4 regions of the Variovorax sp. GW823-FHT04B03 genome follow, and region 4 is predicted to be linked to each of the others. Evidence: predicted binding sites of a transcription regulator. Region 4 holds the regulator's gene; each other region holds the start of a gene.

Region 1 (5,008 bases), on a different contig from region 4:
GTCGCCGCAGCTTATCAGCAGCAGCGGCAGGCCCGGCACGGGCGCTCAGGCGACCTGGGTCGACTGCCAGCCGGCGATGAGGCCGTGCAGCGCGGCGGCGTCGGTGCTGGACTTGATCTGCTCGCGCAGGCCGGCGTCGCTCAGCAGCTCGGCGATTTCAGACAGGATTTCGAGGTGCTTCTGCGTGGCCGCTTCGGGCACCAGCAGGAAGATCAGCAGCGCCACGGGCTGCTCGTCGGGAGCGTCGAAGCCGATGGGATTCGCCAGCTGGAACACCGCGGCCATCGGTGCCTTGAGGCCCTTGATGCGGCCATGGGGAATGGCGACGCCGTGGCCCAGACCGGTGGAGCCGAGGCGCTCGCGCGCAAACAGGCTGTCGGTGATGAGGGCACGGCCCAGACCGTGAAGGCTCTCGAACAGCAGGCCGGCTTCTTCGAAAGCACGTTTCTTGCTGGTGGCGTCAACGCTCACGAGCACTTGAGCGGGCGGCAGGATGGACGCGAGGCGATTCATGGTGGGGTCAGAGCGGGGGCGATTATGCACCTCCTCGGTAAAAACCCCCAGTCCCCCTAATTACTTTCGTCTACATGTGTTGCCGTGAGGCGTCGCTTCCTCTGGAGGCCCTTGCAAAGCCCCACCAATGTGGTCGGACAAACAAAAGGCCGCCCGAAGGCGGCCTGGGATGCGGGGCGCGGGGCCCGGCGTTTACATCACGCGCTTGGGCGCCACGTGATGGTGGTCCTGCAGGCGATCCTTGTGGCGGACCACCTGGCGGTCGAGCTTGTCGACCAGCTCATCAACCGCGGCGTACAGATCAGCGTGGCTCGATTCCGCGAACATGTCATTGCCCTTGACGTGAATGTTGCACTCCGCCCTTTGGCGGCGTTCCTTTTCCTTCTGCTTTTCCACCGTGAGGATCACCTTGACATCGACCACCTGGTCGAAATGTCGCGTGATCCGGTCCAGCTTGCTCGTGACGTAGGTGCGCAAGGCAGGTGTGACGTCGAGGTGATGACCGCTGATCGTCAAATTCATGAATGACCTCCTGAGAATTGACGGTTGGGGAAATGACCGCGCTCCGGGATGAAGCGTGGCCGGCGAAACAGGTGAGGTTGGGAGAGAGGGAGAGAAGAGGAAGGGAGATGGAGAAAGGGGGCGGTCGGATTCACTATGCCCAAGCTGTCACGGTATTGCAATACCGGGGCTTGCCCGAGTGACGGGCCGGTGTATTGCATGCCCTAATCCGCTATTGATTCCATAGCTGTCCCCGTGCAGTGGCATGCCGTTGCGGCACATTGGAAGCAAGTGTTTCCATGTGCAGCGCGCAGTGACCCTCCCGCCCGAAGGGCCGGCCCGTTCAGCGCCAGGCGGCGCGCATGCGGTTGCGCAGGTCGATCACCGCGGCCGGCGGCGGCACCGCGGGCGGCAACACCGGCGGCGGCGGCCAGGTCTGCAGTTCGAAGCCCGCCAGGTCGGACTCGGTGATGAAGCGGGTGCGGTTGGCGTACAGGTGCCGGTCGCCACGCGCCGCCTGCTGCGTGATGTGGAAGCGCTGCGGCATCACCAGGTGCAGGTGATCGCGGGCCCGCGTCATCGCCACGTAGAGCAGGCGCCGTTCTTCTTCCAGCTCGTGCGCGCCCTGCGCCACGTCGGCCGGCATGCAGCCGTCGACCACATTGATGACGTGCACCGAGTTCCACTCCTGGCCCTTGGCCGAATGGATGGTCGACAGGATCAGGTAGTCCTCGTCGAGCGAGGGCGGGCCGGGCCGGTCGCTGGTGGCCTCGGGCGGATCGAGCGTGAGCTCGGTGAGAAAGCGCTCGCGCGAGCCATAGCCGGCCGCCAGCCGCGCCAGCTGTTCGACGTCGGCACGCCGCACGCCCGAAGTGTCTTCGTACAGCCGCTCCAGGTGCGGCTGGTACCACTGCATCGCCACCTCCACGTCGGCCGGCCACTGCAGTGACGGCGCGCGCAAGGCGGCGTAGGCCTGGGCGAAGTCGGCCCACTGTTCACGCGCGGCCGACGGCGGCACGAAGTCGCGCACGGCCGCGGCCGGGTCGGCCGCCTGGTCCATCGCGTCGAGCAGGCGCGTGCCGGTGGCCGGGCCCACGCCCGGAATGAGCTGCGTGACCCGGAAGCCCGCCATGCGCCCGCGCGGGTTCTGCGCAAAGCGCAGCACCGCGAGCAGGTCCTTCACATGCGAGGCCTCGAGGAACTTGAGCCCGCCGAACTTGACGAACGGGATGTTGCGCCGCGCCAGTTCCAGCTCGAGCGCCGCGCTGTGCGACGAGGTGCGAAACAGCACCGCCTGCGACTTCAGCGCCAGCCCGCCTTCGCGGTGCGCGAGGATCTTGTCGGCCACCCAGCGCGCCTGCCCGGCCTCGTCGGGCACGAGCACCAGCACCGGCTTGCCGGCCGAGGGCTTGTCGGTCCACAGCGTCTTGGCGTGCCGCTCGGCGGCTTGCGCGATGACGCGGTTCGACACGTCGAGGATCGGCTGCGTCGAGCGGTAGTTGCGCTCCAGCGTGACGATGCGCGCGGCCTGCGAGAACTGCGAGGGAAAGTCGAGGATGTTGCGCACCGTGGCGCCGCGGAACGAGTAGATCGACTGCGCGTCATCGCCCACCACCGTCACGCCGCGCCCGTCGGGCTTCATCGCGCGCAGGATCTCGGCCTGCAGCAGGTTGGTGTCCTGGTACTCGTCGACCAGCACGTGGTCGAAGCGCGCGCCGACGTGCGCGGCCAGCGCGGGCTCGGCGACCATCTCGGCCCAGTAGAGCAAGAGGTCGTCGTAGTCGAGCACGTTCTGCTGCTGCTTGGCCTCGACGTAGGCGCCGAACAGCGTCTTGAGCTGGGCCTCCCACTCGGCGCACCAGGGAAAGCTGTCTTTCAGCACGGCGGCCAGCGGCGCGCGCGTGTTCACGCAGCGCGAGTAGATCGACAGGCAGGTGCCCTTGCGCGGGAAGCGGTTGACCGTGGACGACAGGCCCAGCTCATGCCGCACCAGCCCCATGAGGTCTTCGGCGTCGCCGCGGTCGTGGATGGTGAAGCTCTCGTCCAGCCCGATCTGCGCGGCGTATTCGCGCAGCAGCCGCGCGCCGATGCCGTGGAAGGTGCCGGCCCACGGCAGCGCGGGCGGGCGCTCCGACTTCAGGCCCAGCACGCGCGCCAGCACCTGGCCCGCGCGGCGCTCCATTTCCTGCGCGGCGCGGCGCGAGAAGGTGAGCAGCAGCAGCCGCTGCGGATCGACCCCGTCCGCGATGAGGTGCGCCACGCGGTGCGCCAGCGTGCTGGTCTTGCCCGAGCCGGCGCCGGCGATCACGAGCAGCGGCCGGTGGTCGGCGCCGACCGCCGCGCCCACGCCGTGCTCGACCGCCGCGCGCTGGTCGTCGTTGAGCGCGGCGAGCGCCGCGGCCAGGCGCTCGGCTTGCGTCTTCGGCGGGGTGGAAAGAACGGGGGACGCAGGGGTCTGCATGGGCACGACTTTACTGTATGTCCGTCCAGTTCGCGTGCCTTGTCGCCCTGTGGCCGGTGACATAATCGCGCCTCGCTGCAACCGGAGACTCCCCTTGGAAACCGCCCCGTCTCGGCAGCTTTCAACTCCCTGGCGACGCTGCGCGTGATGTACTGACGCCGGGTCCGCGGGAATTGAAAGCGCCCCGCCCTCGCCCATCGTTCAGTCACCCCCGGGAGTGAGCCCATGCTCAACATCTTTACGCTCGCCAACGGCCGCCTCGTCCAGGAAGAGATCGAGTCGCTCGAAGAGCTCTCCAAGTTCCAGCCGATCTGGGTCGACCTCGAGTCGCCCACGCTCGAGGAAAAGCGCTGGATCAAGCAGTACTACGGCCTCTCGATTCCCGAAGACGCGATGGACGAGGACATCGAGGAATCGGCGCGCTTCTACGAGGAAGACAACGGCGAACTGCACATCCGCTCCGACTTTTTGATCGACGACGACGAAGACCCGCGCACGGTGCGCGTCGCCTTCATCCTCAACCAGCACAACACCGACCTGCGCAGCCGCGGCGTGCTGTTCTCGATCCACGACGAAGACGTGCCCGTGTTCCGCCTCCTGCGCATGCGCGCACGCCGCGCACCGGGGCTGATCGAAGACGCCAAGGAAGTGATGCTCAAGCTCTTCGACGCCGACGCCGAATACTCGGCCGACACGCTGGAGAACATCTACGACGAGCTCGAGGTGGCGGGCAAGAAGGTGCTCTCGGGCAACGTGAGCGACGAGCTGGCCGGCGAGGTGCTGGGCGCCATCGCGCGGCAGGAAGACTTGAACGGCCGCATCCGCCGCAACGTGATGGACACGCGCCGCGCCGTGAGCTTCATGATGCGCAGCAAGATGCTCAACGCCGAGCAGTTCGAGGAGGCGCGGCAGATCCTGCGCGACATCGAATCGCTGGACAACCACACGGCCTTCCTCTTCGACAAGATCAACTTCCTGATGGATGCGACCGTCGGTTTCATCAACATCAACCAGAACAAGACCATCAAGATCTTCTCGGTGGCCAGCGTCGCGCTGCTGCCGCCCACGCTGATCGCGAGCATCTACGGCATGAACTTCAAGTTCATGCCCGAGCTCGACTGGGCCATGGGCTACCCCTACGCCATCGCGCTGATGGCCGCGAGCGCGCTGGTGCCGATGTGGTACTTCCGCCGGCGCGGCTGGCTCAAGTAGTCGCTGTACTGGGTGCTAGAGTGGCTGCCGGCAGGCAGCTGACCTGGAGAGCCCCGTGCGCAGACTTCGTTTTCTCACCAACCGCCACCGCGCGCCGTCGACGAACACCGCGCTCGGACTGCTGCTGGCCTTCAACGCCGGCGCCATCAATGCGGGCGGTTTCCTCGTGCTGCACATGTACACCTCGCACATGACCGGCTTCGCCTCGCAGCTGGCGGACGGCATGGTGCGGGGCAACCTCACGCTGCTGCTGAACGCGCTGGGCGCGATCCTGGCGTTCGTGAGCGGCGCCGCGGTCTGCGCGGTGCTGGTGAACTGGGC
Region 2 (5,008 bases), 360 kb from region 4:
GATGAACTCGCAGAGGTTGCCCCAGCCTTCGGTGTCGTTCGCGATCACCACGAGCTTGAAGCGCTCGAAGTGGAATTCGCTGCCGAACAGCAGGCGGAAGGCGGGGTTGCGCGGGATCGGTGGTTCATCCGGGTGCTCGCGCTCGTACGCGTCGAGCTTCGCAGGCAGATCACGCAATGCGACATAGGCACGCACGATGCCCGCCACCGAGCATTCATCGGTGATCGCCAGCGCCGAGTAGCCCAGGTGATAGGCGCGCTCCACCATGTCCTCGGGCATCGATGCGCCGCGCTGGAAGCTGAAGTTCGTGAGGCAGTGCAGCTCGGCGTAGTCGGGCAACCCCGGCACCGGCTTCTGCCGTTGCGGCAGCACATGCACCTTGGCAGGCTGGCGCTTGCGCTCTTCCTTGCCGCTCAGGTCAGGCATAGAAGCCTTGCAGGTACCAGCGCACCTCGCCCGACGAAAAGCGCGTGGCGGGCCGCTCGCGGAAGATCCACACCAGGCCGGCCTCGGGGCTTTCGGCCACGTAGTAGTCGCGCATCGCGGGCTGGCCGCCGTCTTCTTCTCCGCCCCACCAGCCGGCCTCCACGCGCTGCGGCCCGACCAGCTTGCGCAGCGGCCCGCAGTAGCACGGGCGCTCGCCGTCCATCTCGAGCCGCAAGGGCTCGGGCAGCAGCCAGGGCGGGTAGATCGCATCGGGCTGCGAGGCGGCGTCCTTGCGGGCCTTGTCGGGTGCCGGGGTTTTCTCTTTCTGCAGCGCGGGCCGCCACCGCTGCTGGCGCTCGGGCCGGTGATCGGCCTGCGCGATCGGCACCACCACCTGGTCGGCGCCGAGCCGCACGCTGAGCCGTTCGACCATCTCGTGCAGCTTGTCGCCCTTGCGGTTGTCTTCCGGCAGGAAGCTGGTGCTGGCGCCGGCCAGCGGATCGGTTTCGAGCGTGCGCAGCTTCAGCCAGCTCGCGGGCGCGGCCAGCGTGGTGAGCGCGAGTTTTTCGGACAGCAGGCGGCGCAGGTGCGCCATGTCCTGCGTGGGCTCTGCCGTGCGCACGGTGAGCTGCTGGTGCGGCGGCAGGGTCACGCCGTTGAGGCGCCGCAGGTCGAGCGTCCATTGCAGCTCGAGCGCACGCGCGCCGCGCTGGCGGGCGCGCAGCCAGATCTGCAGCGCCGAGAGCAGGCGGTTGGCCGACCACATGAGTTCGGGCCCGGTCTCGGCCAGCGCGGGCAGTTCGAGCTTCTGCTCGAACACGTCGGGCAGCGTGAGCCAGGCGTGGCTTTCGGGGCGCAGGCCCCAGGCGATGTCGAGCGCCTCGCGCAGCCCGGCACCGAAGCGCCGCGCCAGCCCGCCGCGCGGCAGCGCCGCCACCTCGCCCCAGGTGCGGCAGCCCAGGCGCGCGAGCAGGTCGAGGTGGCCCTGCGCGGCCGTCAGCGTGTCCAGCGGCAGGCCGGCCGGCACCTCGGCGGGCCGGTGCTCGTCGCGTGCGAACAGGCGCAGCCGCGCCAGCGCGATCAGGCTGGTGGCGCCCTGCGCGCCGCGCATGCGCGCGTCGGGCGCGGGGTTGAGGGCCAGCAGCTGGCGCATCAGCGGCGCGCGACCGCCCCACAGGCGTTCGCAGGCCGAGACCTCGAGCATCAGCGCCTCGTCCTGCCAGGCGACGTGCGGCGTGAACTGCAGCGCCCACCAGCCCAGGGCTTCGGGCGGGGGCATGTCGGGGGCGTCGGCTTCTTCGGACTCAGACGACCACTGCAAGGCGATCCAGTGCATCCGGGCCTCCTTTCCATGCGTCGATGCGCACCACCGTGGCCGACGGCGCGGCGGCGGCCGGCGCCACGGGCGGCTGCAGGCGCAGCTGGCGTCGCACGCGGGCGGCGGCCAGCAGCGCGCTCATGCGGGCGTTGCGCGCCGTCACCCGCACCGGCGCGGCCAGCGGCGGCCCCCGGCGCTTGAGCAGATGCAGCGCGATCTGCGCCGGGTCGTCCGGGCAGCGCTCGGCGCGCAGGCGCAGGCGCGCGGGCGAGGCCGACAGCGCCACCGACTCGGGCCGGCACACGAACAGCAGCACCTCGTGCTGCGCGGCCGCCAGCTGCAGCCGCCGCAGCTCGCCCACGCGGGCCTGCGGCAGCCAGGCGACGACGGCGGCGATCTCGGCGCAGCGCAGCGCCTGCTCGCAGGCCCACAGCCGCGCGGCCGGGGCGTCGCTGCGCACGCACATCAGCGCCTCCACCGGCAGCCCCTGCGCCGCCAGCGCGGTGCCGCAGGGTTCGTAAGGCGCGCCGACCAGCACCACCGGCCCGCCGCGCGCTTCCACGGCCTGCGCCAGCGCGGGCAGCAGCAGGCGCCAGACATGGGCCTCGGGCGTGGCCTGCAGCAGCTCCGTCATCGCGCCCACGGGCCAGCCGCCGCCGGGCAGCTCGGCGTCGAGCGCGGCATGCCCGGTGGCCACGACCTGCGCGTCGGCCAGGCCGAGTTCGTCGGCGTGCCAGACGCCGCGGCCCGCGGCGGTGGAAAAGGAGTCGAGGAAAGGGAGGCCCATGATTGCAGTTGTTAACTGTATTTTTATACAGTATTCCCCAGGTCGCAACCAGCGATCGATTTACCTGCGAAGGCCCGCGCCTTAAGATCGGTTTATTAACAATTAGTGACCATGAGACACAAAATGATTCACCTGCGGTTTCTGGCCCTCGCCGCGCTCGTCCTCGCAGGGGCGCCCGCCTCGGCCCAGCCCGCCAAGCCGCTCCTGATCGGCCAGACCTACGTGCAGACCGGCCCGCTCGCGTCGCTGTCGACCGAGCCGCTGGTGGGCATCCGTGCCATGTTCACCGCGCTGAACGCGAGCGGCGGCGTCAACGGCCGCCCGGTCGAGCTGCGCCAGCTCGACGACGCCTACGACCCCGCCAAGGGCGCCGAGAACGTCAAGACCTTCGCGCGCGACGGCGCCATCGGCGTGCTGATGCCCATCGGCACCTCGTCGGCGGTCGGCGCGCTGAAGGCGGCCAACGAGCTGAAGATTCCCGTCGTCGGCCCCTACACGGGCGCGGGCCCGGTGGTGAAGTTCAGCGAGTTCGGTTTTCCGGTGCGCATCAGCTTCGACGAGGAATACAGCCGCATCGTGAACCACCTGTTCACCATCGGCCTGTCGCGCATCGCCTTCGCGCACAACGACAACCCCGGCGCGCGCTCGGCGATGGAGAGCACGCAGAAGTTCATTGCCGAACGCGGCGACAAGATGGTCGGCAGCGTGGCCATCAAGAACGACGGCTCCGACGCGGCCGAACGCGCCGCCGAGCTGGCCAAGCTCAAGCCCAAGGCCGTGGTGCTGTCGGCCACCAACGACGTGGCGGCGAAATTCATCGCGGCCTACCGCGCGACCGGCGGCGAGACGGCCTTCTATTCGTTCTCGTTCCTGAATGGGCAAAAGCTGTTCCAGGACATCAAGAAGGACGCGGCCGGCGTGGTCATCTCGCAGGTCGTGCCCTATCCGTGGAACAGCGCGATGCCGGTGATCGCCGAGTACCAGGCGGCGATGAAGAAGATCGGCATGACCGAGTTCAGCTACGCCAGCCTGGAGGGCTACGTCACGGCCAAGGTCATGGTCGAAGGCCTGAAGCGCGCGGGCGCCAACCCCACGCCCGAGTCGCTGCAGAAGGGCCTGGAGTCATTCAAGACGCTGGACCTCGGCGGCATCGCCGTGTCGTACCGGCCCGGCGAGCACCGCGGGCTGACCTTCTCGGAACTGTCGATGCTCAAGGCCGACGGGCGCTACCTGCGCTGAGCCCTTCCGCCCGCCGGCATGGCGGGCGCAGAATTTCGTTCGTGACGCCCACCACGAACGCGCCCCTCCTCCCAGCCCTCACGCGCGCCCGGTTGTTCCGACTGGGCGCAGCCCTGTGCGCAGGTGCCGCGCTCCCCTCCTTCGCCCAGCAGCCACCCCGCAGGCCCGCGATGCAGATGACCACCCGCCCCATTCCCTCCACGAAGGAAGCCCTGCCGATCGTCGGCTGCGGCACCTGGATCGGCTTCGACCAGCGCCCCGGCACCGACGAATACAGGCGCCTGCCCGGCGTGCTCGACGCGCTCTTCGCGGCCGGCGGCACGGTGATCGACAGCTCGCCGATGTACGGCCGCTCCGAGGAAACCACCGGCGAACTGCTGGCCGCCGCGAAGCCGGGCGCCAGGCCCTTCCTCGCGACCAAGGTCTGGACCTCGGGCCGCGAAGCCGGCATCGCGCAGATGGAGCAGTCGTTCGCGCGGCTGCGCACGAAAGAGATCGACCTGATGCAGGTGCACAACCTCGTCGACTGGCGCACCCATCTCGCCACGCTGCGCGGCTGGAAGGAGAAAGGCCGCGTGCGCTACATCGGCATCACCCACTACACCGCCTCGGCCTACGACGAGGTCGAGGCCGTGCTGCGCGCCGAGACGCTCGACTTTTTGCAGATCAACTACTCGCTCGATGCGCGCGATGCCGAACAGCGCCTGCTGCCGCTCGCGGCCGAGCGCGGCGTGGCGGTGATCGTCAACATGCCCTTCGGCGGCGGTGGCCTGCTGCGCCGCCTGCGCGACAAGCCGCTGCCCGCCTGGGCCGGCGAGATCGGCTGCACGAGCTGGGCGCAGGTGCTGCTGAAGTTCGTGCTGAGCCACCCGGCCGTGACCTGCACGATCCCGGGCACGGGCCGCGCGGAGCACATGGCCGACAACGCCGCGGCCGGCGCCGGCACCTTCCCCGATGCCGCCTTCTGGCGCCGCGAGGCCTCTTCTATTCGAACTTGACGTTGTGCTCCCGCACGGTCGCGCCGAAGGCGTCGTACTGCGTGCGGAAGAACTCGGCGAACTTCGCGGGGCTCATGCCGTAGCCCTCGAAGCCCTGCTGCACCAGTTGCGCATGCACGTCGGGCCGCTTGAGCGTGTTTTGCAGTTCCTGCGAGAGCCTGTCGGTGATCTCCTTCGGCAGCCCCGGCGGCCCGAAGAAGCCGGCCCAGGGCGTGATCGTGAGCTTGCCCAGCCCCAGCT
Region 3 (5,008 bases), on a different contig from region 4:
GCGCCACCAGCCACGTCACGCCGATGCTCACCGGCACGAGCAGCAGCAGCGGCGTGAGCATCCAGTCGAGGATCTCGCCGAACAGGGAGCGCTGGGCGCGCTGGAAGAGCTTCAAGCCGGCCTCCCGGCCTCTGGATGCATGGCGCGGCGCTGCGTGCCGGCGGCCCGCGGGGTCTGGCGCATCAGGACGGAATCTTCTCGAGGCAGTAGCCCAGCCCGCGCACCGTCGCGATGCGCACCGGTCCCTTCTCGATCTTCTTGCGCAGGCGGTGGATGTAGACCTCGATGGCGTTGATGCTCACCTCTTCGCCCCATTCGCACAGCCGGTCCACCAGCTGGTCCTTGCTGACCAGCCGGCCGGCGCGCTGCAGCAGCACCTCGAGCAGGCCCAGTTCGCGCGCCGACAGCTCGATCATCTTGCCGTCGATGGTCGCCACGCGGCCGGCCTGGTCGTAGACCAGCGGGCCGTGGCGGATCGCGTTGCTGGTGGCGCCCATGCCGCGCCGCGTGAGGGCGCGCACGCGCGCCTCGAGCTCCTGCAGGCTGAAGGGCTTGGCCATGTAGTCGTCGGCGCCGTGGTCCAGGCCCTTCACGCGCTCTTCCACGCTGTCGGCCGCCGTGAGCACCAGCACCGGCAGCTGCGAGCCGCGCGCGCGCAGGCGCTTGAGGATCTCGATGCCGTGCAGGCTGGGCAGCCCGAGGTCGAGGATCAGCAGGTCGAACTCGCTGTGGGTCATGAGCGCGGTGTCGGCCTGCGAGCCGTTGGCCACATGATCGACCGCCGCGCCCGAGGTGCGCAGGCTGCGCAGCAGGGCATCGGCCAGCACCTGGTCGTCTTCGGCAATCAGTATTCGCATGAGCCACCTCCGGCGGATTCAGGCGCCATGCCGGCGCAGTTCACATTTGTCTCAACGCGAGTCTAGCCCGCTGTATAGGCTTCGAGTCCGATGGTTACCACGGTGGCGATCTCGTCGCCCACGCTGGCGCGGAACTCGCGCTCGGTCTGCGTCACGGCGCGGCGGAAGGCGTCCAGCCAGGCCAGCCCGTCGGCCGTGAACAGCACGCGCCGCGCGCGCGCATCGAGCGGGTCGGGCCCGCGCGTGACCAGCCCCCAGGCCTCGCACTGGTCGACCAGCGTGCCCATGGCCTGCTTGGTCATGCCGGCGCGCTCGGCCAGCTCGGTCAGGCGCGAGCCCTCGCGCGCCAGGTGCCGTGTGATGTGGATGTGCGCCGCGCTCACCTGGGCGCGCGCCGCCAGGTTCGACAGCGCCAGCGGCACGTCGATGTCGTGCGCCATGAGCGCCAGCACGCGCTCGTCGAAACGGCGCATCGCATGGCCCAGCAGGCGGCCCAGGTGGGTCTGGCGCCAGGCGTCGGGATCGGTGGGAAAGGCGGGGTCGGCCATGGCCTCAGATGGTAAGGCAAACTGACTTTAAAGTGGGTTTGCGAAACGCCATGAGCCCCTACACTACTGTTCAAGCATCCAGCCTGTGGTTAAAATCAGATGGATGAATCCCGACACAAACCGTTGATATTCAAGGAGATTTCCACATGGACGCAGTCGTCAAGGGCGCAAGCATCTCGGTCGCCAACAGTGAAAAGGCCAAAGCCCTGCAGGCCGCGCTGGCCCAGATCGAAAAGCAGTTCGGCAAGGGCACGATCATGCGCCTGGGCGAAGGCGAGGCGCTCGAAGACATCCAGGTGGTCTCCACCGGCTCGCTGGGCCTGGACATCGCCCTGGGCGTCGGCGGCCTGCCCCGTGGCCGCGTCGTTGAAATCTACGGCCCGGAATCCTCGGGCAAGACCACGCTCACGCTGCAGGTGATCGCCTCCATGCAGAAGCAGGCCGGCACCTGCGCCTTCGTCGACGCCGAGCACGCCCTCGACGTGCAGTACGCCCAGAAGCTCGGCGTGAACCTGTCCGACCTGCTGATCAGCCAGCCGGACACCGGCGAACAAGCGCTCGAAATCGTCGACTCGCTGGTGCGCTCGGGTGCCGTCGACCTGATCGTGGTCGACTCGGTCGCCGCGCTCACGCCCAAGGCTGAAATCGAAGGCGAAATGGGCGACTCGCTGCCGGGTCTCCAGGCCCGCCTCATGAGCCAGGCGCTGCGCAAGCTCACGGCCACGATCAAGAAGACCAACTGCATGGTCATCTTCATCAACCAGATCCGCATGAAGATCGGCGTGATGTTCGGCTCGCCCGAAACCACCACCGGCGGCAATGCGCTGAAGTTCTACGCCTCGGTGCGCCTGGACATCCGCCGCATCGGCACCATCAAGAAGGGCGACGAGGCCATCGGCAACGAAACCAAGGTGAAGGTGGTGAAGAACAAGGTGTCGCCCCCGTTCAAGACGGCCGAGTTCGACATCCTGTTCGGCGAAGGCATCAGCCGCGAGGGCGAGATCATCGACATGGGCGTGAACGCCAAGATCATCGACAAGTCGGGCGCCTGGTACGCCTACAACGGCGAGAAGATCGGCCAGGGCCGCGACAACGCCCGCGAATTCCTGCGCGAGAACCCCGACCTGTCGCGCGAGATCGAGAACAAGGTGCGCGAGTCGCTGGGCATTCCGCTGCTCGCGGCCGATGCCGGCAGCGAACCCGAGAAGGCCGAGAAGCCCGCCAAGGCATCGAAGGCCGACAAGGCGGCGGAGTAAGTTTGAGATAAGCGGCCTTCGCGCAGTGCGTGGGCCGCGTGAGCGACCCACCACCTCCGAATGGCCTTCAGTGCCCCCTCCCTCAAAGGCCGCGCCCTGCGCCTCCTGAGCCAGCGCGAGCATTCGCGCGCGGAGCTGGAGCGCAAGCTGGCCAAGCACGAGGAAGAGCCCGGCACGTTGGCGAAGGCGCTCGACGAGCTGGCGGCCAAGGACTTCATCAGCGAGCCGCGCGTGGTCGCCTCGGTGCTGCACCAGCGTGCCGCCCGCTCGGGCGCGCTGCGCGTGAAGCAGGAGCTGCAGGCCAAGGGCATCGCGCCCGAAGCCATCGCGCAGGCGGTGGCCGGCTTGCAGGAGACCGAAGTCGAGCGCGCCACGGCCCTGTGGCGCCGCCGCTTCGACGCGCCACCCGCCGATGCGAAGGAGCGCGCGAAACAGATGCGATTCCTGATGGCGCGCGGTTTCTCGGGCGCCGTCGTGTCCAAGGTGCTCAGGAGCGACTTCGATGACCCAAGCGACGACCCCAACGGCGAATGAAGGCGACGCGGCCCTGTCCCGCGTCATCACGCAGCGCGTGCACTGCGAATGGCGCGACGCCTATGCGCTCGCGTCCGACCCGAAGCGGCTGCCCGACTGGGCCAGCGGCCTCGCGAAGAGCGCGCTGGTGCCGCACGGCGACCACTGGATCGTGCGCACGCCCGAAAGCGGCGAGGCCCGCATGCGCTTTGCGCCGCCCAATGAGTTCGGCGTGCTCGACCACTGGGTGGCGCCCGAAGGCGTGCCCGAGGTCTACCTGCCGTTTCGCGTGATCGGCGTGGCGCCGGGTGTGTGCGAGCTGCAGTTCACGCTGCTGCGCCAGCCGCACATGGACGATGCGGCCTTTGCGCGCGACGCCGGATGGATCGCGCGCGACCTGCAGGCCCTGCGCCGCCTGCTCGAGGCGGGCTGAGCTTGGGCTGCTGGCTTACTCGGTGGCCGTGACGTCGTCGGCCAGCGGGTTCTCGGCCTTGTACGCGGCGATGTCGCGCACGTTCTTCTGCACCGCCACCGCGCCGAACAGGCTCAGCAGGAACGCCATGGCGTAGAAGCCCTTCTCGCTCGCAGCCAGCGAGGCGTTGAACAGGCCCACGGCCAGCAGGCCCACCGACAGCAGCAGCGAGACCCAGCACAGGCCGAAGTAGATGCCGGTGACCGAGATGCCCTCGAGCCGGTCGCGCACCGTCTTTTGCAGCGACACGGCCGAGAACAGGCCGTACATGAGGATGGTGAAGTAGTAGCCCTTCTCGTTGAGCTGCATCGCGGCATTCCACAGCCCGAGCAGGTACACGATGGCGCCGATGATCAGCGCGGCCCAGGATGCGGCGACGAATGCGCCGGTCGGTTTCTGAAACTTGACGGTTCCCATGACGATCCTCCTCGTTGTTGTGTGGCGCGATTATGGTGCGGGAAGGCGGTGGCATGATCGCCAGCGACCGGCCTCCCAGGAGGCGGCTTTCCAGAAAAACCGGAGGAACCCTTCATGTCGTCGCAACCCGCCCACCCGCAGTCCCTCGTTCGCACCGGCGCCAAGGCCGGCTTCGCCTTCGTCGGCTCGGCCATCAAGGGCGCGCTGATCGGCCTGTTTCTCGGCGGCGGCGTGTTCTTCTACTACCTGACCCAGCTGCAGGGCCCGGGCATCCCGGCGGCGCGGGCCGGTGGCGCGGGCGCCATCCTGGCGCTGATCATGTCGCCGCCGCTGCTGGTGGCCGTGCTGCTGTCGCTGTTCGTCGGTGTGTACTTTTTGCTCGGCGTGCAGCGGGGCCGCGCCCGCGCGATGCAGCACCTGGTCGCGGCGCGCGGCGAGGCCGTGTCGCAGCGGCTGGGCGACGCGATCGCGGGCCGCATCGAAGCCATGCCGCGCACCCACGGCGGCCTGCAGCGCGTGGCCGACTGGCTCTCGCCCGACGCCCTGTGCCAGCAGCTCGCGCCGGTGCTCGGCGAAGGCCGGGCCGTGCGCGCGGTGGTCGGCTTCGTGCTGGGCCGCCTGCCCCTGAGCGACATGCTGGCCGAGTGGCAGCAGGAGCGTGCCGCGCACGGTGCGACGACGCCGGCGACGGGCGAAGACCCTGCCCTGCGCGCCCTGCTCACGCGCCGCATCCACGAGGTGCTGCAGGAGATGGCGACGCCCTCGCGCAAGCTCTTCTACATCGCGCTGGCCGCGCAGGCGGTCCTCTTGGGCGTGGGGCTGTGGCTCGTGCGCTGAGCCCGACCGTCTTCGTCGGTCTTGGGGCGGCCCGCCGCCCTCGCGCTGACGCCTCGGCGACAATCAGCGCCCGCGCGGGCCTTGCGGTGTGCGCGGCCTCCATGCCTG
Region 4 (5,008 bases):
GGCGCGCCTGCTGCGAGGAGTTGGTGGCGAAGCAGCCCAGGCCCCAGGGCACGAGCACCACCGCGAGCCACGCCAGCGTGCTGGCCAGCGGCCACAGCAGCAGGCTCAGCGCGATCAGCCCGGTCGTCAGCAGCACCATGCGCCCGGCGCCGACGCGGTCGATGTAGCGGCTCACCAGCATGTTGCCCAGCAGGCCGAAGGCGCCGAACAGCGCCCACATCAGGCTCAGCGTGTTGGCGTCGGCGCCGAAGCCCTGCTTGAGCAGCGGGCCGAAATAGCTGAACAGCACGAACTGGCCGACGCCCTGCAGGGCCGTGACCGACACGATGCCCATCAGCACCGGGCTGCGCAGCACGCGCGACCAGGCGGCGGCCGTGAGCGCGGCGGGCCGGATGCCGCTGGGCAGCGTGAGCCAGACCGAGGCGGCGCTCACGACGCTGAGCGCCGCGATGGCCATGAAAGCCATGCGCCAGCCCAGGTGGCCGCCGATCAGCGCGCCGATCGGCAGGCCCAGCACCGAGGCCACCGACCAGCCGAGAAAGACGAAGGTGACGGCGCGCCCGCGCTGCTCGGGCGGCACCAGCATGCCGGCGCAGGCCGCGGCCTGGGGCGTGAAGATGGCGGGCGCGATCACCGTCAGCATGCGCACCGGCAGCAGCGCGCCGAAGCTGGGCACGAGCGCCGCGACCACGTGCCACGCGGCGTACCAGAGCAGGGTGAGGGCCAGCAGCTTGCGGCGGTCCCAGCCAGCGACGGCGGCGGCCAGCAGCGGGGCGCCCAGGCACATCACGAAGGCGGCCGCGCTGATCAGCTGGCCGGCCGTGGCGACCTTGATGGCCAAGGAGGCGCTGATCTCATTGAGGGTGCCGGGCACGACCATCACGCCCGTGCCGATCACGAAATTGCCGGCCAGCAGCGCCCAGAGCGCGCCTCGCTGCGGCGCGGGCCGGCTCATGGGTTCACCGCCGGACCTGCAGCGCGCCGGGATTCACGATGTTCGTGGGGTTGCCCTTGATGAAGCTCACGACGTTGTCGAACGCCTGGCCGAAGTAGCTTTCGTAGCTTTCCTGCTCGACGTAGCCGATGTGCGGCGTGCAGATGCAGTTCTCGAGGCGCAGCAGCGCATGGCCCTGCAGCGGCGGTTCGCTCTCGAACACGTCGATGGCCGCCAGCCCGGGGCGGCCGCGGTTGAGCGCAGCCAGCAAGGCATCGGCCTCCACCAGCTCGGCGCGCGAGGTGTTGACGAACAGCGCCGTCGGCTTCATGCGCGAGAGGTCTTCGAGCTTGACGAGGCCCTGGGTGTCCTCGTTGAGCCGCAGGTGCACCGACAGCACGTCGGCCGCGGCAAAGAATTCGTGGCGGTTCTGTGCCACCTGGAAGCCGTCGGAGCGCGCCTTGGCGCAGCTGGCCTCGCGGCCCCAGATCACGACCTGCATGCCGAAGGCCTGTCCGTAGCGCGCCACCAGCTGGCCGATGCGGCCATAGCCCCAGATGCACAGCGTCTTGCCCTTGAGCACCGAGCCCACGCCGAAATTCGGCGGCATCGACGCCGACTTGAGGCCCGACTGCTGCCAGGCCCCGTGCTTGAGGTTGCTGATGTACTGCGGCAGGCGGCGCATGGCCGCCATGATCAGCGCCCAGGTGAGTTCGGCGGGCGCCTGCGGCGAGCCCGAGCCCTCGGCCACCGCCACACCGCGTTCGGTGCAGGCCGTGACGTCGATGTGGCCGCCGACGCGGCCGGTCTGGGAAATCAGCTTGAGCTTGGGCAGCTTCTCGATCAGCTGGCGGGAGATCTGGCTGCGCTCGCGGATGAGCACGATGACGTCCGCATCCTTGAGGCGAACCGACAGCTGACCGATGCCTTTGACCGTGTTGGTGTAGACCTTGGCGGCGTAAGCGTCCAGCTTGGCAGCGCACTGCAGCTTGCGCACGGCGTCCTGGTAGTCGTCGAGGATCACAATGTTCATGGCATGCCATTGTGCCTCGCAGCATCGGCACGTCGCACGTGTGAACGTTTGGATACCCGGCACCGGATGGCGGCCGGAAGGCCTGTTTCAGGCCGATTCCAGTGAATCCGCCGTGCGCATGAGGGGCGCACAGAGTGCGCAGGCACGGCGGGTTCGTTTGCACTTTCTCAGTGCAGGTGGCTGGGGCGGGGCGTGCCGCTGCCTGTTTCCGCGGCTTCCAATGCGGCGAGCCGGTCGAGTTCAGCGCACACGTCGGCCATGCGGCCGGAAATCACGACCCGGTTGGCGCAGCCGCGCTGCGAGCCTTGCCGGTCGACCACGCGGACCACGCGCAGCGGGCGGGCGGGCGTGGCGGCGGACGGTGACGCGGCCGGCGCCGGGCTGCCGGCGGTGCGTGCCGTGCAGGCCGGGCGAATGGCCACGTAGCGCAAGCCGGCCGCTGCGTCGCCGCTCTCACCATGCGCAGGGCGGCGGGCGGGCATCCAGCGGGTGGCCAGCGATTGCAGGGGCGACCAGAGGTCGGCGATGGCGAGGAGGGCGATTCCCATGTGAACTCCAAAAAAGTATGAGGTTGAACACAGGCAGGATTTCTTGAATCGGCCACGACAGGGTGATGGCGACTTCGCGCCATACGCCCGCCACCTGTCGCGGCCGGATGAGGTGCTGCTGCGTGTGGGCAGCAGGCCCGGGGCTACATCAGCATCGTGTTGCGGATGAGGCCGACCGCGAGGCCTTCGATCTCGAAGGGCTCGCCGGGCTGGACGATGATGGTCGGGTAGTCGGGGTTCTCGGCGTGCAGCTCGATCACCTGCTTGTTGCGCTTCAGGCGCTTCACGGTGACTTCTTCGCCCAGGCGTGCCACCACGATCTGGCCGTTGCGCGCTTCCTTCGTGGCCTGCACGGCGAGCAGGTCGCCGTCCATGATGCCGGCGTCGCGCATCGACATGCCGCGCACCTTGAGCAGGTAGTCCGGCTGGCGCTGGAACAGCGTGTTCTCGACGTAGTAGGTCTGGTCGACGTGCTCTTGCGCGAGGATGGGCGAACCTGCCGCGACGCGGCCGATGAGCGGCAGCGCGAGCTGGGCCATGCCGGGCAGCGAGAGCGAGAACTGGTTGCCTTCGCGATGGCGCGTTTCGTGGAGCGAGCGCAGCGCGTCGCCCTTGAGGCGGATGCCGCGCGACGTGCCGCTGACGAGTTCGATCACGCCCTTGCGGGCCAGGGCCTGCAGGTGCTCCTCGGCGGCGTTGGCCGACTTGAAGCCCAGCTCGTTGGCGATTTCGGCGCGCGTGGGCGGCGCACCGGTGCGTGCGATGGCGCCCTGGATCAGGTCCAGGATCTGCTGCTGGCGGGCGGTAAGCTTCACTGCGAACTGCATAGTGGTTTCCTTGCGGCACTGGCTAGATATCCAGTACCTGTATTTTTAACCAGTTTTCAAAAGTTGACAAGCCATGACTCATTCCTCTTTGTCCGGGACGCGCCGCGTGGTCGTGCTGGGCACCGGCGGCACCATTGCCGGCAAGGCCGCCAGCAGCGGCGACAACATCGGCTACACCGCCGGACAGGTGGGCGTGGCGGACCTGCTGGGCGGCATCGAGGCGCCGGCCGGCGTGGCGCTGGTGGCGGAGCAGGTCGCGCAGCTCGACAGCAAGGACATGGACGCCGACACCTGGCGCCAGTTGGCCGCGCGCTGCGCGCATTGGCTGGCGCAGCCCGATGTGGCCGGCATCGTGGTCACGCACGGCACCGACACGCTGGAAGAGACCGCCTTCTTCCTGCACGCCGTGCTGGCACCAGCCAAGCCGGTGGTGCTGACCTGCGCGATGCGCCCGGCGACGGCCCTGTCGCCCGATGGCCCGCAGAACGTGCGCGACGCGCTTGCCGTGGCCTCGACACCGGGCGCGCAGGGCGTGACGGTGGTGTGCGCGGGCACGATCCACAGCGGCCTCGATGTGCAGAAGGTGCACACCTACCGTCTCGATGCCTTCGCGTCGGGCGATGCGGGGCCGGTCGGCTATGTGGAGGAGGGCGAAGTGCGGCGCGTGCGTGCGTGGCCGCAGGGCGCGCCGTTCGATGCGGCGCGGCTGGAGGCGGTGTTGAAGCCGTGGCCCCGCGTCGAGATCGTCATGAGCCACGCGGGCGCGAGCGGTGCGATCGTGGAGGCGTTGCTGCTCCCGTCGGCTGAGCCCTTGCGCGGGCTGGTCGTGGCCACGACTGGCAACGGCACCGTGCACCATGCACTGGAAGCCGCGGCGTTGAAGGCGCAGGACGGCGGTGTCTCCGTGCTGCGCGCCACGCGCTGTGCGAACGGACGCATCCTGCCGAAACCCGGTGACGGGCTGCGGGATGCGGGCGCACTCACGCCGGTGAAGGCGCGGGTTGCGCTGGTGCTGGAACTCTTGGGAGTGGCCGCCCTCCCGGAATCGGAGGGCGGCTAGGAGAAAGAGGCTGACGAATCAGCCTCTGAATCAGCTGTTCAGTGCGGCAAGCGCGCGCTGCGTGATCTCGTCGACCGTGCCCACGCCCTGGATGGCGCGGTACTTCGGCGCGGCGGCCGGATCGGTCTTGGCCCAGGCCGAGTAGTAGTCGACCAGCGGACGGGTCTGCTGGCTGTAGACGTCGAGCCGCTTGCGTACGGTCTCTTCCTTGTCGTCTTCGCGCTGGATCAGCTCTTCACCGGTCACGTCGTCTTTGCCTTCCACCTTCGGCGGATTGAATTTGACGTGGTAGGTGCGGCCCGATGCCGGGTGCGAGCGGCGACCGCTCATGCGTTCGATGATGTCGCCGAAGGGCACGTCGATCTCGAGCACGTAGTCGAGCTTGACGCCGGCCGCCTTCATGGCGTCGGCCTGCGGAATGGTGCGCGGGAAGCCGTCGAACAGGAAACCGCCGTTGCAGTCGGGCTGCGCGATGCGTTCCTTCACGAGGTTGATGATCAGGTCGTCGCTGACCAGTGCACCCGAATCCATGATCGTCTTGGCCTGCAGCCCGAGGGGGGTGCCTGCCTTGACCGCGGCGCGCAACATGTCGCCGGTCGAGATTTG

The links. Region 4 encodes LexA, which represses DNA repair genes until DNA is damaged. Its sites were predicted from a motif close to ACTGTATNNNNATACAGT; they were not measured.
Region 1: the regulator LexA is predicted to act here: its motif matches at 3,488-3,505, upstream of AC1RAD_RS01385 (ATP-dependent helicase).
Region 2: the regulator LexA is predicted to act here: its motif matches at 2,546-2,563, upstream of imuA (translesion DNA synthesis-associated protein ImuA).
Region 3: the regulator LexA is predicted to act here: its motif matches at 1,471-1,488, upstream of recA (recombinase RecA).

What each region holds. Positions count from the first base shown of each region.
Region 1 is NZ_JBXAIT010000001.1:306,742-311,749, reverse strand. Features, by position in the region: gene AC1RAD_RS01395 (PTS sugar transporter subunit IIA) at 46-513, opposite strand; gene hpf (ribosome hibernation-promoting factor, HPF/YfiA family) at 706-1,035, opposite strand; gene AC1RAD_RS01385 (ATP-dependent helicase) at 1,358-3,475, opposite strand; gene corA (magnesium/cobalt transporter CorA) at 3,701-4,687, shown strand; gene AC1RAD_RS01375 (YoaK family protein) at 4,743-5,008, shown strand, end outside.
Region 2 is NZ_JBXAIT010000003.1:558,446-563,453, forward strand. Features, by position in the region: gene AC1RAD_RS15705 (error-prone DNA polymerase) at 1-426, opposite strand, end outside; gene AC1RAD_RS15710 (Y-family DNA polymerase) at 419-1,762, opposite strand; gene imuA (translesion DNA synthesis-associated protein ImuA) at 1,731-2,531, opposite strand; gene AC1RAD_RS15720 (ABC transporter substrate-binding protein) at 2,643-3,770, shown strand; gene AC1RAD_RS15725 (aldo/keto reductase) at 3,941-4,768, shown strand; gene AC1RAD_RS15730 (Bug family tripartite tricarboxylate transporter substrate binding protein) at 4,755-5,008, opposite strand, start outside.
Region 3 is NZ_JBXAIT010000005.1:602,736-607,743, reverse strand. Features, by position in the region: gene AC1RAD_RS23920 (sensor histidine kinase) at 1-115, opposite strand, end outside; gene AC1RAD_RS23915 (response regulator transcription factor) at 183-857, opposite strand; gene AC1RAD_RS23910 (MarR family winged helix-turn-helix transcriptional regulator) at 920-1,405, opposite strand; gene recA (recombinase RecA) at 1,552-2,661, shown strand; gene recX (recombination regulator RecX) at 2,722-3,195, shown strand; gene AC1RAD_RS23895 (SRPBCC family protein) at 3,164-3,607, shown strand; gene yiaA (inner membrane protein YiaA) at 3,623-4,063, opposite strand; gene AC1RAD_RS23885 (hypothetical protein) at 4,178-4,900, shown strand.
Region 4 is NZ_JBXAIT010000003.1:199,588-204,595, reverse strand. Features, by position in the region: gene AC1RAD_RS14070 (MFS transporter) at 1-955, opposite strand, end outside; gene AC1RAD_RS14065 (D-2-hydroxyacid dehydrogenase family protein) at 960-1,967, opposite strand; gene AC1RAD_RS14060 (hypothetical protein) at 2,135-2,515, opposite strand; gene lexA (transcriptional repressor LexA) at 2,659-3,342, opposite strand; gene AC1RAD_RS14050 (asparaginase) at 3,416-4,402, shown strand; gene adk (adenylate kinase) at 4,433-5,008, opposite strand, start outside.